Regions from separate parts of the Psychrobium sp. 1_MG-2023 genome, predicted to be linked through region 2. Evidence: predicted binding sites of a transcription regulator. Region 2 holds the regulator's gene; each other region holds the start of a gene.
What was found. Region 2 encodes sigma-54, which starts transcription at its own class of promoters, with help from an activator protein. Its sites were predicted from a motif close to GTTGGCACGNNNNTNGNNT; they were not measured.
Positions count from the first base shown of each region.

Region 1: a site for sigma-54 is predicted at 1,563-1,581, ahead of fliS (flagellar export chaperone FliS). Genes of this name have one in related genera too.
Region 3: a site for sigma-54 is predicted at 3,145-3,163, ahead of Q8W26_RS11395 (FimV/HubP family polar landmark protein). Genes of this name have one in related genera too.

Region 1 covers NZ_JAUYVJ010000002.1:121,518-127,887, reverse strand. Annotated here, with positions in the region: gene Q8W26_RS01640 (UDP-N-acetylglucosamine 4,6-dehydratase) at 1-607, opposite strand, end outside; gene Q8W26_RS01635 (hypothetical protein) at 636-956, opposite strand; gene fliS (flagellar export chaperone FliS) at 998-1,402, opposite strand; gene Q8W26_RS01625 (sigma-54 dependent transcriptional regulator) at 1,768-3,210, shown strand; gene Q8W26_RS01620 (PAS domain-containing sensor histidine kinase) at 3,545-4,603, shown strand; gene Q8W26_RS01615 (sigma-54 dependent transcriptional regulator) at 4,607-5,959, shown strand; gene fliE (flagellar hook-basal body complex protein FliE) at 6,107-6,370, shown strand, end outside.
Region 2 covers NZ_JAUYVJ010000008.1:72,953-79,322, forward strand. Annotated here, with positions in the region: gene Q8W26_RS06015 (KpsF/GutQ family sugar-phosphate isomerase) at 1-69, shown strand, start outside; gene kdsC (3-deoxy-manno-octulosonate-8-phosphatase KdsC) at 70-624, shown strand; gene lptC (LPS export ABC transporter periplasmic protein LptC) at 621-1,181, shown strand; gene lptA (lipopolysaccharide transport periplasmic protein LptA) at 1,162-1,665, shown strand; gene lptB (LPS export ABC transporter ATP-binding protein) at 1,669-2,394, shown strand; gene Q8W26_RS06040 (RNA polymerase factor sigma-54) at 2,462-3,979, shown strand; gene hpf (ribosome hibernation promoting factor) at 4,005-4,292, shown strand; gene rapZ (RNase adapter RapZ) at 4,431-5,288, shown strand; gene mgtE (magnesium transporter) at 5,372-6,370, shown strand, end outside.
Region 3 covers NZ_JAUYVJ010000020.1:29,010-35,379, reverse strand. Annotated here, with positions in the region: gene fabB (beta-ketoacyl-ACP synthase I) at 1-718, shown strand, start outside; gene Q8W26_RS11405 (4-phosphoerythronate dehydrogenase) at 885-2,036, shown strand; gene Q8W26_RS11400 (aspartate-semialdehyde dehydrogenase) at 2,055-3,065, shown strand; gene Q8W26_RS11395 (FimV/HubP family polar landmark protein) at 3,405-6,370, shown strand, end outside.

The sequences.
Region 1 (6,370 bases), on a different contig from region 2:
AAAACGCTACGTTAGCAAAACGTGCCGTTGATATGTTGATTGAGCTGCTCGCTCTATTTAGAAATTGCTCCATAATCGACTTAGAGGCCCCCATCATATTGACAGGGTTTGCTGCTTTATCTGTTGACACGCAAAAGTACTTTTTAACTCCCGCATTAATAGATTGATTGAGGGTCTTTTCGGTATTTAAAATATTGACCTTAACCATACGCATTAGGGTGTAGGGATCTTTTTCACTTCGAACATGCTTAAGCGCTGAAAGGTTTAAAACATAGTCATATTGACCGTCACTGTTAATAAAAGCGTCATACTCTGCTGAGCCAATATCTAAGGTTAGTGCTTTGAACTCGCCATCGATGTAGCCTATTGTACTGCGTAGATCTCTAACTAATTCTGTTAAGTTATTTTCGCTAAGATCAACCGCATGCAATTTCTTTGGTTGGCGTTTAAAAATCTCTTTAACTACGGCCTGACCAATGGTCCCAGCTGCGCCAAGAACTAAAAAGCGAGAAGATGAAACCCCCGACAGTAAAGTTTGTTCAATGGTGTCTAGATCTTGGTCAAATAATGATGAGCTACGGCCAATTAACGCTAAGGTTGAGTCCATAAGTGATTCCGATGTCTTTTGAAGTTGCCTATTTTAAATAAGCACTCGCCGCTTTGGTATTCTTTTTTTGCTTAATAACTTGTTGTGCCATTTGAGCTTTGGTCGATTGAGAAGTTTGTTGTAGCTGTTGGTCAATGTCGGCTATTTTTTGTAATCGTTCTTGATTTGGTGCTAACTCTTCATGACTGTATTCATTGAAGAGTGTTTTTATCGCTTTATCTCTTGCGTTAGATAGAATTGTTAGCTGTTCTAGAGTGTCGTTAGTAGCTTCATTGCTCGCTACGGTTTCTATCACAGCAAGGAGTTGCTGTGATAGTTCAATGATTACGTCTAGTGATCTTTGTATCATATGAGGTCACCGATACTTATTATCATAAATCAACTTAAAGGTTACTCACTAAAGTCGACTTTGTTCTGTTCTTCAGTTGGGATCTGTTCCCATGCTGAACGTAGTGGCAATAGTAATTGAATCGCTTCATCTAATTCCGCATCACTGTTGTTAGCATTGGCTTTAAATAAAAGTTGAATCACATACTCATAAAGCGAAGCAAGGTTGTTTGAGATATCTCCCCCTTGATCGAAATCAAGAGAACCGTCTAAAACACCGATGAGGGTGATGGCTTTGTTGAGTAATTCGTTGCGTTTTTCAATATCATTTTGTGCGATGGCACCTTTTGCAGCAGCAATATTGCCAAGGACTTGTTTGAATATCTCCAAGACTAATTGATACGGACTCTCTTCAGCTTTCGTATTTACACTGGCTTGGCGATACTTTTTTATTGATAATCGAGTCATACTTAATCCTACGTATTATATTTAAATCAATGACTTTCATTGATTCTTAATTAGCGTTTACTGTCGATAGTAACTGACTGTTTAGAGTATTTATTTTAAGTTACTAATAATGTTATCGACGGTAATTTAAATAGCTTTAGTGTTAACTATACCTTTTTAAAGGCAAGTAATATGCCATATATTAAATATAGTTTAATAAAATTATTAATCGACATCAAAAAGTCAATAAATTGACTGTTGCTAATTTTTTGTATTGCCAGTTAGAATAACCTATATAAATAAAACTAGTAAATGACTTTGTTTTATTAAGTTATTTTTAATATTTAATGTGTTTAAGTCATTATATGAAAAGGTAGTTGTTTAAGATGCAAGTTTCTGACTCTATTCTAATTTGTAGCGATAATGCTCAACGATTAGAAAAATTGGTCACAATTTTAGAATTTATTGGTGAATCTGTTGAACAAGTAACGCAACTTCGTGAGGTTACTGAACGCATCAAACAGCAGGGTAACTTTCGTAGTGTGATCTATGATGGTGAATTAGTCGACCTCAGCGCTGACTTTTTTGCTCAACATGCCACTCAGGCAATGTTGATTGTCGGTGATTGCGACAAAGCCTTTATTGAACAAATACCGAACTTGATCGGTTGTATTGATTTTCCTTTTAGCTATGCTCAGCTCACTCAAGAGCTTCATAACTGTCAAGACTTTTGCAATAAGCGACCTGGCAGCACTGTTAATGCAGGATCTTCATCGATGTTGTTTCGCAGTTTAGTGGGTCGCAGTGAAAATATTCAAGATGTACGTGTTTTAATTGAACAAGTCGCAACAACTGATGCTAATGTTCTGGTACTTGGTGAGTCCGGTACAGGTAAAGAAGTTGTTGCTCGTAATGTTCACTATTATTCTAAACGTCGGGAAGGGCCGTTTATTCCAGTAAACTGTGGTGCTATCCCGCCAGAGCTTTTAGAAAGTGAATTGTTCGGTCATGAGAAGGGGGCTTTCACTGGTGCATTTACAGCCCGAAAAGGGCGCTTTGAACTTGCGCAGGGTGGTACTTTATTTCTTGATGAAATTGGAGATATGCCCCAACCGATGCAAGTTAAATTATTACGTGTCTTGCAAGAGCGAACATTTGAACGAGTTGGTGGCAATAAGACCTTAAATTGTGATGTTCGTATTGTTGCTGCAACTCATCAACATCTTGAAACGCGTATTAAAGAAGGTAAGTTCCGCGAGGATTTATTCTATCGCTTGAATGTATTCCCGATTGATATGCCTGCACTGCGTGAACGTAAAGGTGATATTCCCCTGTTACTTCAAGAATTAGTCACACGCATGGAGACAGCCTACAATACATCAATTCGTTTCACTCAGCGCTGTATGGAATCATTGATGATGCATGATTGGTTAGGTAACGTGCGTGAGTTGAGTAACTTAGTTGAGCGTTTAGTCATTCTTTACCCGAATAACTTGATTGATGTTAACGATTTACCGGCTAAATATCGCCATTTAGATGTTCCTGAGTTTCAACCTGACTATCCTGAAGAGCAACAAGAGCAAGATGCCTTTGCTGCAATTTTCAGCGGTGAAGAAGAAATTGAAATCCCTGAAAAGACGCTTCTTACTGAGCTTCCTGCGGAAGGTGTTAACCTCAAAGAGATGTTATCTGAGCTGGAGATTGATTTAATTGGCCAAGCGTTAGAGCAACAAGATTATGTTGTCTCGCGTGCGGCTGAAGTACTTGGCATGCGCAGAACAACCCTTGTTGAGAAAATGCGTAAATACGGTATGTCTAAAGACGGTTAATAGACCAGAGTGTCGCCCTGAATTTTACAGAGTCAGGGTGACAATAGCTTGCCATTTAAGCATTGCTATCGCTAAGTTCTCCCATTTATAAAGAGGCACTGCATATAGGTCCTCAATTAAAGTATTTTAAGCAACCTGTGTCGCTTCTTTCAAATCACAGTTCCTGCAGTCTCTTAGACGAAACCTCTCGTTGATATCAATTATATTGGAAATAACAGCAAAGTACATCAAATTACCCTTCCTAACTGATTGATATATAATTAAAATAAAGTTGGCACATTAACTGCATTTCTCGTTGTATTAGTTTTTAAGACAAATATTTGACGAGGCTGTTATGGCACTAAACTCACCAAACAATCAACACATCGGCGCACAAGTGTCACAAAATCGTTTGGCACATTTAGTCGATATTCTACCATCAGGGGTAATTATTCTAGATGGCAATGGTCTGGTTTCAGAAGCAAATAAGATGGCGGTGAGCTTTCTCGGTCAAGAAGTGATTGGTCAGCGCTGGTTCAATGTGATTAATGAGGCGTTTCAGCCGCGTGCCGATGATGGTCATGAGGTGTCATTAAAAGATGGTCGCCGACTTAAAATTGCGATTTCGTCATTAGAGCCAGAAGACGGTCAATTGATTTTGCTCACTGATTTAACTGAAACACGTCAAATGCAAAATAACATGGCACACATGCAGCGTTTATCAGCGTTAGGGAAAATGGTTGCGTCACTTGCACATCAAGTAAGAACACCGCTTTCAGCAGCGATGCTTTATGCCGCAAACCTGAAAAACAAAGCGATGCCCGATCATGCTAAAACTCATTTTCACGACAAGCTTTTAGCACGATTGAAAGATTTAGAGCAGCAAGTAAACGATATGTTGATGTTTGCTCGTAGCGATAATGGTCAAATAGCCACAGAACTATCTTTGCAAGAACTATTAACGGAAGTTGATGCCTCTAGCGAAGCGATGATGCAACAACATAAAGCTAAGATGATGGTGACATTACCCGATCCAGATTTATTGATATTAGGTAACCGCACGGCACTCAGTGGTGCTGTTACTAACCTAATACATAATGCGATTCAAGCTAAGCCTCAAGGCTTGTTGCTGCATTTGATCGCCAGACGCTTTGGTGACAATGAAGTTGAAATTTCACTTATTGATAATGGACCAGGGGTCTCGTTAGCCCAACAACAAAAAATATTCGAACCGTTTTTTACCACAAAAAGTCAGGGAACGGGATTAGGGCTAGCAGTAGTTCAGTCTGTAGCTAAGTCTCACAATGGCAAATTAAACTTAGTATCTAAGCAGGGGCAAGGTTCGTGTTTTTCATTAATACTTCCACTTCAGCGTGAAGCCGCTGTAGTGATTAAACATGCGATGGGGAGTTAACTCATGACAAGTAATAAAATTTTAGTCGTAGAAGATGACGCAGGCTTAAGAGAAGCCTTAGTTGATACACTAATGTTAGGTGGCTATGAGTGTGTCGAATGTGAAAGTGGTGAAGAAGCGTTATTAACCTTAAAAACAACCAAGGTTGCTTTAGTTGTTTCGGATGTTCAAATGGGTGGTATGTCAGGGCTATCTCTGCTTCGCAGTATCAAAGCAAAGTGGCCAGATTTACCGATGCTATTAATGACAGCTTATGCCAACATTGATGATGCTGTGAGTGCGATGCGTGAGGGTGCTGCAGATTATATGGCGAAGCCGTTTGCACCAGAAGTCTTATTAAATTTAGTCAGCCGCTACATGCCAGTGCCAGAACTCGATGTTAATGATCCTGTTGTTGGCGATGAGAAATCGATTAAATTATTAGAGCTGGCTAAGAAAGTTGCGCAAAGCGATGCATCGGTGATGATCAATGGACCCTCTGGATCAGGTAAGGAAGTGTTAAGTCAGTATATTCATAATCAATCAAGACGAAGTGATAAGCCGTTCGTAGCGATAAATTGTGCAGCAATTCCTGAAAACATGCTTGAGTCTACCTTATTTGGTTATGAAAAAGGGGCATTTACTGGGGCTCTACAAGCCTGTCCTGGCAAATTTGAGCAGGCTCAAGGAGGAACAATTTTACTCGATGAAATCACAGAGATGGATATCAGCCTGCAAGCGAAGTTGCTTCGTGTATTACAAGAGAAAGAAGTTGAGCGTTTAGGTTCACGCAAAACCATTAAACTCGATGTTCGAGTGCTGGCAACATCAAACCGTGACTTACGCCAAGCAGTGAATGATAAAGAGTTTCGCGAGGATTTATATTACCGGCTTAACGTATTTCCATTAACGTGGCCGCAGCTATCGCAACGTAGTGGGGATATTCTACCACTGGCAGAACATTTATTAGCCAAGCATTATAGCGGCCTGGGCCAGCCTCCCGCTTTTTCTACAGATGCTAAATTGATGCTACAACGTCATCAGTGGCCTGGAAATGTTCGAGAGTTGGATAATGTTATACAACGTTCATTGATTTTATGCAGTGAGGAAGAGATCACAACCGATGACCTTATTCTTGAGTCGTTTTCAATGGAGCCTGTCCAAGAGGTGCAGTCAGTACAGATTAATGAAGCAAGTGTCAGCGAACCGTTATTGGGCAATGAATTAAAGCAACAAGAGAATCAGATCATAATTGATACGCTTGCTGCATGTAACGGATCACGTAAAGCTGTAGCAGAAAAGCTGGGTATCAGTCCTCGTACCTTAAGGTATAAATTGGCGAAAATACGTGATATGGGTATTCCTTTACCCGCGTAGTTAAAATTTTAAAAATCTATTTACTTGAAATATAAGCCAAACATTAATTTTGTTTGGCTTTTTGGGTTGAGTTTCATTTTGTGGATCATTTCTTGCTTTTATTGATTATACGCATGAAAAAGTCAAAAAAACGTCGAGGACAACATTATGAATATTAACGCTGGTTCAATGTATAACGATATGCAAAGCATGATCTCTAAAGCTCAAATGAATACTCCGGGCATAGAAAGTGCTAAACCTGCTGCTGCGCAATCAGCCGATTTTTCATCGATGTTAAAAGCCGCTGTTGATAATGTGAATGATCTGCAAAAAGCCTCAAAAGAGATGCAAATTGCCGTAGAAATGGGCGATCGTTCAGTGAGCATTTCAGATGCGATGATCGCATCACAAAAATCAAGCGTTGCATTTTCT
Region 2 (6,370 bases):
ATCCTTGAAGATGGTAAGCCTATCGGTGCGCTAAATATGTTAGACATGCTAAAAGCTGGAGTCGTTTAAATGAAAACAGTACCTACTCTCTATGGTGAAATAGCTGAGTCAGCTTGGATTCAGGCTGCCGAAATTAAACTATTGATTTGTGATGTAGATGGCGTCTTCTCTGATGGTAGAATTTACCTTGGTAATGACGGTGAAGAGCTTAAAGCTTTTCACACCAAAGATGGTTTTGGAGTCAAGTCTCTGATAAACGCTGGTATTGATGTCGCTATTATCACCGGACGTAAATCAACCATCGTTGAGAATAGAATGACGAGCTTAGGTGTTAAGCATATTTATCAAGGACAAGCAGATAAATATGTTGCTTACCAAGCGTTGTTAAAGCAATTTTCGCTCGCTCCAAATCAAGTGGCTTATATAGGTGATGATATGGTTGATAAGCCTGTGATGGACGATTGTGGATTGGGCGTTGCGGTAAACGATGCTCACCCAGCGTTATTGCAAAATTGTGACTATGTCACTTTCACTAAAGGGGGCTTTGGCGCTGTGCGTGAAGTGAGTGATTTAATTTTAGCCAGTCAAGGGATCTTAGCTCAAGCTAAAGGGATGAGTGTATGAATCGAGCCACGATATTAATTGGCCTATTCTTTATTTCATGTATTTTATTCTTTTGGAATCCATTCTGGTCGGTCACCAAGCCCAAGCAAGCTGAAGTCGCTAGTCAATACTTACCTGACTTTACAGCAACAGATATGACATTACGTCAATTTAATGGGCAAGGTTACTTATCATCGTTAGTACATGCTGATGAAATGAAGCATTATGAGCAGGATGTAACCGTCTTAATTAACCCCAGCTACATAATTTACCCCAAAAACGGTGGCGCGCGTTGGAAAATAAATGCCTCTCGAGGCACATTTAACCAGCAGGACCGCGTTGTGTTAGAAAAAGATGTTATTATTAGCGCGATTAATCCCGAAGAAAAAGTTCAGCAAATCAAAGCAGCACGGCTGAATCTCAACTTGAACAATATGTTAATTGAGAGTGACAGTGCGATAGAGATAATCGGTCATAAATACAAAATTGAAGGCTTAGGCTTACGTGCCAGCTTTAATGAACAACAATTTGAAATTATTAAAAATATACAGGCAATCTATGAAAACACTCAAAGCTAGTGCTTTTTTTCTATTAGCACTACTGACTAGTAACACCGCCACGGCATTATCTGATGACTTTAAACAACAAGCATCAATCAACGCCGATAACCAGTATATTGATTTAGCAAAAAATATTGCGGTGTACAAAGGTAATGTCACCATTAAGCAAGGGTCAATTGAAATTACTGCCGATCGCTTAGAAGTATACAATCATGGAGAGCATGGTGTTGAGCTTATGGTATTAATTGGTAGGCCAGCACGCTTCTCACAACGAGTCGGCGATGGGAATAATATTTCTGCCCAAGCCAAAGAGATCCGATTTGAGCGCGGTACTAATATCATTAAACTCAACCGTAGCGCTCAATTAACTTGGGGCAAAAATGTCGTTAAAGGCGATACGATTAGTTACGATATGGTCAGACAGCTTTTAAACGCTGATCGCAATGCAAACAAAAAAGACCAAGTAACCACAATCCTCCAGCCAAATGAAAGTAAAAATTAAACCATGAGTACATTGAGAGCACAGCATTTAGCAAAGAACTACTCTGGACGCCAAGTCGTTAAGGACGTGTCATTAGAAGTCGCTAAAGGGCAAATCGTCGGATTATTAGGCCCAAACGGTGCCGGTAAAACAACAACTTTCTATATGGTAGTTGGTCTAGTGCCAAGCGATAGTGGCCAGGTGACTATTGGCGGTAACGACATTACATTAATGCCAATGCACCAGCGTGCACGACAAGGCATTGGCTATTTGCCACAAGAGTCATCAATTTTCAGAAAGCTATCCGTTTACGATAACATCATGGCGATCCTACAAACTCGTAAAGATCTTAATAAAGCTCAACGAGTTGAGAAGCTAGAGAGTTTGTTAGAAGAATTCCATATCCAGCACATTAGAAACAGTTTAGGAATGGCCCTCTCTGGTGGAGAAAGACGTCGTGTAGAGATCGCTCGAGCGCTTGCTGCTGACCCTGAATTCATTTTATTAGATGAACCCTTTGCTGGCGTTGACCCTATCTCAGTGATTGATATAAAACAAATCATTGAACAATTAAAGCAACGTGGCTTAGGAGTGCTGATCACTGACCATAACGTACGAGAAACGTTAGATGTTTGTGAATTTGCTTATATTGTTAGTCATGGTGAAATGATTGCACAAGGCCAACCAGATGACATATTATCAAATCAAACGGTCAGAGATGTTTATCTCGGAGAGCAATTCAGACTATAGTTAGACTATACGATAAAAATAATTTTGTGCTCTCTTCCTTTTAGCACATTCAAGATAACGGATTTAAATGAAAGCTTCATTACAGTTAAAATTAGGCCAATCGCTTACAATGACCCCACAGTTGCAACAAGCGATTAGGCTGCTGCAACTTTCAACTCTCGATCTTCAAAATGAGATCCAAGAAGCGTTGGATAGCAATCCTTTACTCGAGGTCGAAGAGAACTTCGAGGGAAATGAAGCCAACACAAAAGCTGACGATAATGGCGCAGGGCATGAATATGACTCATCAAGTACGCTAGAAGCCAATAACGACAGTAATGACTTTGACAGCAATGACTCTAGTACCATTGATACTTCTGAAGCTCTGGACAAGCAAAGTATCAGCGACGATCTGCCAACAGACACAACTTGGGATGACTACATCTCTGCTGGCCCAGCGGCACCGGTAGCGTCATCGACAGCAGGACCTGAAAGTGATTTCGTTTATCAAGGGGAAACCACTGAGAATTTACAAGATCACCTGTTGTGGCAAGCTAATTTAACGCCTTTTAGCGATAATGATCGAGCAATTGCAACGGCCATTATTGATGCTGTTGAAGAGTCTGGATACCTATCACAAGACTGTGAAGATATTCTGACAGCTATGGCCGATCCTGAAATTGAATTAGATGAAGTTGAAGCAGTATTAAAACGTATCCAACACTTTGATCCAATTGGCGTAGCAGCACGCAGCCCAAGTGAATGCTTAGCCATTCAATTAAAGCGCCTTGCAGAAGATACGCCATGGCGAGATGAAGCCATTCTTTTAGTTGAAGGTTATATGGAGTTATTAGCAACTCGGGATTACCGCACGCTTGCTAAAAAAACCAAATTAAAAGAAGCACAACTCGCTGAAGCTATCCGATTGATTCAAACTCTAAACCCGCACCCTGGTAGTACTATCATCAAAGAAAAAGATGAATATGTTATTCCAGATGTATCGGTTAAAAAGGTAAAAGGACGCTGGATTGTTGAGTTAAACCCAGATTGCATGCCAAAAATTCAGGTCAATGCTGAGTATGCGGCGCTGAGTAAAACCAGTAAGAGCAGTGGAGATACCCAGTTTATTCGAGGTCACTTACAAGAGGCCAAGTGGTTTATTAAAAGTTTAGAAAGCCGAAATGACACCTTGCTAAAGGTAGCAAATTGTATTGTAATGCAACAGAGAGGTTTTTTTGAATACGGCGAAGAAGCGATGAAACCATTGGTTTTAAATGATGTCGCTGAAGCAGTGGAAATGCACGAATCAACTATCTCTCGTGTAACCACACAAAAGTATATGCATACGCCACGTGGTATTTTTGAATTAAAATACTTTTTTTCAAGCCACGTTAGCACTGAGAATGGCGGTGAATGTTCATCAACTGCGATTCGTGCCATTATCAAAAAACTAGTGGCGGCTGAGAGCCCAAAGAAACCATTAAGCGATAGTAAAATTGTAGATTTGTTAGCGGAACAAGGGATTAAAGTAGCAAGAAGAACCATTGCAAAATATCGTGATGCGTTATCAATCCCACCTTCCAATCAAAGAAAGAGCTTAATTTAAGCTCACCAAATGGAGGATGCATTTTATGCAAATTAATTTAACTGGACACCACGTAGCTATTACAGAATCACTTCACGACTATGTGCACACAAAATTTAGTAAATTAGAGCGCCACTTCGAACATATTAATAACGTACATGTTGTTTTAAACGTAGAAAAACTCCAACAAATTGCAGAAGCAACACTTCACCTAAACGGCGGGGAAGTATTTGCTACCTCCACTCACGAAGACATGTATGCCGCGATCGACTCAATGATCAATAAACTTGATCGACAAGTGATCAAACACAAAGAAAAATTACAACGACACTAGATTCTTTAGTCTAAAGTGTCACTCTAAAGCCTAGCATTGCTAGGCTTTTTTGTTGCTAAGTCTTTGCTATCTCATTGCAAATAAATACAAACCCCCTAAAATAAGAACATTAACAAGATAACCATCATGGATGCTCGATTGAAATTAACTATCATTAGCGGAACGTCAGGCTCGGGAAAGAGTGTCGCTTTACGTGTATTAGAAGATTTAGGCTATTACTGCGTTGATAACTTACCAATGAACTTGCTGCATTCGTTTATCGATAGCATGAAGGAGATGGAGCAACCTGTTGCGGTGAGTCTTGATGTACGAAACATTCCTAGTACGCAATCAGAGCTGAGCCAATTAATCGAGCAATTATCAGCAAGCTGTGATTTAGAGATAGTTTTCCTTGATGCACCCAGCACCACGTTAATCAAACGATACAGTGAGACCAGACGCCTGCACCCGCTAACCAAACAGTGCATGACGCTATCTGAAGCGGTTAAAGAAGAAAAATCATTATTACGTCAACTTGCAGAAGTAGCCGACTTAAAGATTGATACTGGTGAGTTAACAATATATCAATTAAGTGACTTGATTAAAGAGCGTATTCTTGGCAATACCGATAGCGAGCTGGTATTAGTATTTGAATCATTTGGTTTTAAATATGGTCTGCCACGAGATGTCGATTTTGTATTCGATGTTCGCTTTTTACCTAACCCCCATTGGGAACCAGAGTTGCGTCCACTCACAGGGCTTGATGCGCCAGTACAACAGTATTTAGCTGCGGAGCCTCTAGTGAATCAACTTGAAGAACAACTCACTACTTTTATTGATACTTGGCTGCCTCACTTAGAAAAAAATAATCGCAGTTACCTCACAATAGCGATTGGCTGTACTGGCGGGCAACATCGCAGTGTTTATATTGCGCAACAATTAGCTAAAAACTTTTCTCACAAAAAGCACAATATCCAGATTCACCACCGTGAGATGTTTCGTAAAGCCAAGACATAACAAAAATCGATTAAAACTGAGTTAACGTTAATTTTATAAAAATCAATTTATCCTTAATCAATATGAAATAAAAGCGAAAGCCAATGCCAGAGACAGTTGTTAAACAAGAATTCTCAAACCAACGCTTCGATGAGGTAGAAAAAGCCCTCAGCAGTGGTATGTTTGTTCATGTGCGACAAATATTGATGGATCTACCCGCTTGTGACGTTGCGCTTTTACTTGAATCTAGTCCTTATAAAACTCGTCAGGTGTTATGGCAACTTGTTGACCATGATGATCAGGGTGACATCCTAGAAGAGCTTTCAGAGGATGTACAAAAAAGCATTGTTCGGCAGATGCAAGCTCACCAGCTTGCGGCAGCTGCCGAGACTATGGACACCGATGACTTAACCGAAGTTTTACGTACTTTACCTGATAGCATCTACCAGCAAGTACTTGAAGCGATGGATGCGCAAGACCGCCACCGAGTTGAGGCGGCAATGGCCTACGAAGAAGATACTGCCGGCAGTATCATGAACACAGATACAGTCACCTTGCGCCCTGATGTAAATCTTGATGTAGTTTTACGTTACCTTCGTCTTAAAGGTGAGTTGCCTGAAGCGACCGACATGCTCTACGTTGTTGATAAAGAAGATACATTGTTAGGTGGTGTTACGCTATCAACCTTAATTACATCTAACCCGATAATGACAGTGTCCCAAATCATGGATCGCACCCTAGAAGCCATCCCTGCAACAATGGAAGATACTGAAGTCGCACAGCAATTTGAGCGACATGACTGGGTTTCGGCACCAGTTATTGATGGTGAAGGAAAACTTCTGGGCCGGATCACCATTGATGATGTTGTTGACATCATTCGTGAAGACGCAGAGCATTCCATGATGAGTATGGCGGGTTTAGATGATGAAGAAGATACCTTCGCTCCTGTTATTAAAAGTACTCAAAAACGTTCAGTGTGGCTTGGTATTAACTTACTAACAGCACTCGCTGCTGTTGCTGTTAGTAATATGTTTGAGCCTATTCTTGCGCAAATGGCAATTCTGGCTATATTGAACACCTTGGTACCAAGTATGGGTGGTATC
Region 3 (6,370 bases), on a different contig from region 2:
TTGTATTGGTCATGCGTTAGAGCAAATCCAATTAGGCAAGCAAGATATTGTTTTCGCTGGTGGCGGCGAAGAAGTTGATTGGACACTTGCAATGGGTTTTGATGCAATGGGCGCATTATCAACGAAATATAATGATGCTCCAGCAACAGCATCACGTACTTATGATGCTAACCGTGATGGCTTTGTTATCTCTGGCGGTGGCGGTATGGTTGTTGTTGAAGAACTAGAACACGCATTAGCCCGTGGCGCACACATCTACGCAGAAATCGTAGGTTACGGTGCAACATCTGATGGTTACGATATGGTAGCACCATCAGGCGAAGGCGCGATTCGTTGTATGCAACAAGCAATGGCAACAACTGATAGCCCGATCGAATACATCAACACACATGGTACATCAACGCCTGTAGGTGACGTTAAAGAACTTGGAGCAATCAAAGAGTTATTCGCTGATAACATTCCAGCCTTTGGTTCAACTAAGTCGTTAACTGGTCATGCACTAGGTGCAGCTGGTGTTCATGAAGCAATTTATTCTCTATTAATGATGGAGAATGGCTTTGTTGCTCCATCAATTAATGTTGAGACACTTGATGAAGAAGCTGAAGGTTTGCCGCTAGTGACTGAACTAAAAGAGCAGCAGCTAACGACATTAATGTCTAACAGCTTTGGTTTTGGTGGCACAAACGCGACACTAATTTTCAAAAAATTTGAAAAATAGTCTGTGACAATGCTTTAAAAATAAGCACTCTGCACACTAAATAAAAACCGGGTGGTATTTCATCCGGTTTTTTTATTTTTACAGGCAATAAGTTAAAAACACCGCTATAATCTCGCTCATTATTTTAGGTAGACCTACCCCCTGGTTGCAATAAGGACACTTTTAGATGCTCACCATTCTCGCTGATGAGAACATGCCATATGTCGATGAATTATTTTCTGATATTGGTCAGATAAAAAAAATGGCAGGGCGTGCCATTACCCCAGATGATTTAATTAATGTCGATGTCTTATTAGTTCGTTCCATTACTCAAGTTAATGCATCGTTATTAGCTAAAGCAAATCGCTTAACCTTCGTAGGCTCAGCAACCATTGGTACCGATCATTTAGATATTGCTTACCTTGAGCAGCAAGGGATCTTTTGGACTAACGCACCGGGTTGCAATGCTACAGCCGTTGCTGAATATGTTTTAAGTGCCTTGTCTGTACTCGCTCAACGTTTTGAGCTGTCATTAGCTGATAAGACGGTAGCCATTGTTGGCGCTGGAAATATTGGTCAGCGTTTAGCTAGAAAGCTCACGGCGCTGGGCGTGGATCATTTCTTTTGTGATCCGCCATTAGCACGTGCTGGTACCCAAGGTGATTATCGGGACATGAATGAAGTCGTTAAGGCTGACATTATTTCATTACACGTACCGATCAATCGCCAAGGTGACGATATAACACAGCACCTCGTTAACAAAGACTTTTTGTCACAACTTAAGCCGGGGACTATTTTGCTAAATAGTTGCCGTGGTGATGTGGTTGACAACAAGGCGTTACTTGAGCACTTACAACAAGGTAATAAGCTTTATACTGTGATTGATGTATGGCAAAACGAACCAACGATTAATTTAGAATTACTAGATTTAGTGGATATTGCCACACCACATATTGCGGGTTACAGCCTAGAAGGGAAAGCGCGCGGTACTTATATGTTGTATCAACAGTGGTGTCACAACAATAATGTGGCAATTAATAAGTCATTAACCCAGTTATTACCTGCGGTGAGTGTTGGTCAGTTAAACATTCAAAGTAAGCTATCGCCTTCTGAGTTGGGTAAGCTTATTCAATTTGTTTATGATATTAGAGACGATGACGAGTTGTGCCGACTTCGCGGTGTTGATGCAAAAGGCTTTGATAATTTGAGAAAACAGTATAAAGTGCGCCGCGAATTCAGTGCACATTCAATCGCTGCAACCGAACAATGGCTGCAGCAACAACAAATGTTGCAACAACTTGGCTTTTCAAAAAGCGAAAAGCAAGAGAGTAGTCAATAACACAAGGGTGGAAGACAAATGTCAGAAAAATTTAATGTAGGCGTTGTTGGCGCCACAACTGCAATTGGTAAGGCGCTGGTTGAATTATTAGAACAACGTGAATTCCCTCTAGATACATTTCGTGCTATTGAGCAAGAGGCCGATGAAGATGTATCTGTACTGTTTAAAGGTAAAAATGTTGCCATCAATGCTGCTAAAGATTTTGATTGGTCAACATTACATATTGTGTTCTTTTGCAGCACAGATGAAGTGTCACTTAAATACGCACCGTTAGCAGCAGACGCTGGTGTAGCGGTGATTGATAATTCAAGTGCCTTTAATGCTCGCCCTGAAATCCCGATGGTGATTCCGCATATAAATCAATCTGCTATTGGTGATTTTAGAAATGCCAATATTATTATTAGCCCAGCAGCGAGTGTAGTACAGCTGTGGACTGTGCTTAAACCGATTTATGACCAAGTGGGGATTTCTCGTATCAATGTTACCTGTCATCATTCAGTATCAAGTGCAGGTGATTTAGGTATTAACGAGCTTGCTCGACAGTGTGGGAAATTATTGAATGGCTTAACTGTTGAAGATAATCCATTTTCAGCTCAGCTTGCTTTTAACGTTCTGCCACAAGTTGGCACCTTACAAGATAATGGCCTAACTGATATTGAGCAGCAAGTAATTGATCAAAGTGTTAAATTATTGGCTGATAGCTCAGTGATGATTAATTCAACTAGTGTGATGACTCCAGTATTTTTTGGCTTAGCACAATCTGTGAATATCGAAACATGTAACCCCGTTGACCCAGAACAGCTCACGCAGTGGTTTGATGAAGTTGAAGTGATTGAGCTTGATTCAACATACCAGCCAACTCAGGTTGAAGATGCCAATGGCAGTGAGTTTATTCATGTTGGACGCCTACGTGTTGATCCATCACATCCTTTAGGAGTGAACTTATGGTCAGTTGCCGACAATATTCGTACAACATCGGCATTAAACAGTTTAAAAATTGCCGAAACGTTAATTCGTGATTTCTATTAATCAATAAACTACAAAATGAAAAGCCCTATTAATCGATGATCAATAGGGCTTTTTTTTATATATTCTATTTGCCGTCTTTGATGGAACATATTTTGCTTTTCATAAATTAACTTGTGATAGACTATCTCTTAAATAAAAACGAGGTATGCTATTTATTATAATTTTATTATTGATATTATAAGGCACTAATATCTCGATAAAAAACAGGTATGCTGCACAGTTCACTAATGTGCATTACTGAATCGTTGGCGATTATATTAAATGTGGCCACTTTGAATCAGTTATAAGTATTAAATATTATTGCTATTTCAATAGCTTATTGTCAAGGGACAATGATTGATGGATTTTTTTAAGCGTATATTTATCAATAGCACTTTATTAGGTTGCTTTTTGCTATTGCTAATCGGCCACGCCGGAGACGCATCTGCGATAGAGCTAGTTGGGCCAAAAGACAAGAAAAAGCCCATTATTAAACGTTCTGCGCTCACTCAAACAAAAATGTATGGTCCAATAAAGCGCTCCGATACGTTATGGCGGATAGCTTTTAATAATCGTCCAGATCCTAGCCTGTCCATTGACCAAGTCATGATCGCCATTTTTTTGGCGAATCCTCACGCCTTTACTGACAACAATATCAACTTATTGACCGATGGCTCAGTATTAACTATCCCTTCTGCAGTGGATATGGCCGGAGTGACTGATAGTCAAGCCAAACTTAAGAAGCTACAAGATAGCCAAACTTTAGCGGGTGCTAAATCCAAAATTGAAACGGCCCAACCTGCGGTAAAACAGGCCATACCAAAGGCTCCAGTCGCCAATACAACGAAACCAAAACCACGGATTGAAACTAACGTACCTGTAGCCACAGACGCTGTGCTAGATACTGAAGTAGTTAATGAATCTGAGGTAAAAGCTGAAGAGTCACCAGGTGCAGCACAACAATTAAAGCTTGCTATGACAGATATGCAGCTATTGATTGATGAAAATAAAGCGTTACGAGCACAAATTGATGAGTTAAATGGCAAACTCGATACAATGCGTGTTCAAGAAGCACTTGATCTTCAAGCGCATAAAGAACTTGATGTATTAAAGCAGCAACTAGCTGATATCGAAGCAGAACAAGATAGTAAGCATGAATCAATTTTCAATAATGGTTGGTTCATTGCTGCAATCTCTAGCATTCCAGCCGTTGGTGGGTTGGCTGGTTTATTTTTTTGGTTATTAAGAAAGAAAAAGGTTGAAGCTGAACAACAACCAGCTAAAGAAATTACGCCGGTTCCTGAAGATGATTTGCCTGAACTTAGTTTAGACGATGAGTCTTTAGAAGAAGAGTTGTCTGATGATGATTTGTTGATCAGTGATGAGTTAGATGATTCGCTAGATGATGATCTGTTAGAAATCGATCCGCTTGATGAGTTAGACGATACACTTGATGATGAGTTACTAGCACCAGAAGATGACGATGAATTACTAGTGCCTGGCGATCTAGCCGACGAAGTTGCCCTTGATGATAGCTCGGAACCTGCTGAAGATGAAGATATTCTGGCACAGGATGAACTTGAAGCTCTTCTTGCCGAGGATGATGGGGTAGAGCTAGATGAAATTGTCAGCGCAGATGACATTGATGCATTATTGGCAGAAGCCGACTCATTGCCGGATTCTGATGCTGACGATGAAGTGCTTACAGACTCAGATGACATTGATAGTTTATTAGAACAAGCAAATAGCGCAGCTAGTAATGCTGAACAAGAAAATAAAGAAGTCGCAGCCGAAGATATCGACGCCTTGCTCGCAGAGTCAAACGAGGAAGTCGCAGCCGATGATATCGACGCCTTGCTTGCTGAGACTAATGAGGAAGTCGCAGCCGATGATATCGACGCCTTACTCGCAGAGTCAAATGAGGAAGTCGCAGCTGATGACATCGATGCTTTGCTTGCCGAGACTAACGAGGAAGTCGCAGCTGATGACATCGATGCCTTGCTTGCCGAGACTAATGAGGAAGTTGCTGCTGATGATATCGATGCTTTACTGGCAGAAACGGAAGAAGAACTTGCTGCTGATGATATTGATTCATTAATTGTTGAAGCTCAAGATGAGGTTGCTGCTGACGATATCGATGCTTTACTGGCAGAAACGGAAGAAGAACTAGCTGCTGATGATATTGATTCATTAATTGCTGAAGCTCAAGATGAGGTTGCTGCTGACGATATCGATGCTTTACTGGCGGAAACGGAAGAGGAACTAGCTGTTGATGATATCGATTCATTAGTTGCCGAAGCTCAAGAAACAGTTGCCGCTGATGATATTGATTCGCTACTGGCGGAAACTGAAGCGTTAGCGGAAACTGATGGCATTGTTGAAGAGCCGTCCGCTGATGTGTCAGTGGATGATATTGATGCGTTACTAAGTGAAACTGATGCACTGGTTGATGATGACCTTGATGAAGTAATAGACAATGTAGACGTCGATGAAGAAGATATTGATTCAATATTAGCAGAAACGGATGCATTAATAGACTCAGAAGAGTCACCAGAAGACGGTACTCTAGATATTGCTGAAGATGATATTGACGCATTACTCGATGACACGGCTCTTGAAGAGACCGAGCTTGAGATTCCTGAACTTGAAGAGCCTACACAAGCACAGGACGGATTAGATGAACTTACCGCTGAATCGTTGCCAGATGACTCCCTGACATTGCCTGATGATGAAGTAAAGAGTGCGAGTGAAGCGCTAACAGCAGATAACATTGATGATTTATTAGAGCAAGGTGAACTGGAATCAGAAGCAGAATTAGAGAGTGAGGGAGAGTTTGCTAATACCGCTGAACAGTTGGCACAAATATCTGAACTAGAACGCTTATCGCAAAGTGATGTGGTTGATCAGCCATATTTAATCACACAAGATGCAACAGAAGAGCTTGCACCGAGTGAAGAAGCACAGCATTTAGTTGATGCGCTAGATGGTATGCTTGATACTAATAATGAAGCTCAAGAGACAGACGATAGCAATATTAATGAACTTGACCAGTTATTAGCTGAAACCGATAATGCCATTTCACTAAACGATGTTGATTTAACTGAGTCAATGTCGGAGTTTGATGAATCAAACATTATTGGTGAAAACGCTGATATTGGTGAGGTTGACGATGCTGTCAGCTCAAGCACCGATAAACCTGTTTTCTCAGACATAGACAGTACCGCTAATGATAGTTTATCTGATAGTGAACCAACTGAAGTTGTTGATGAGGCCGAAATCGAGTTAGAGCAGCAATTAGATAAATTTGCGAAAGAAAACAGTTTTAT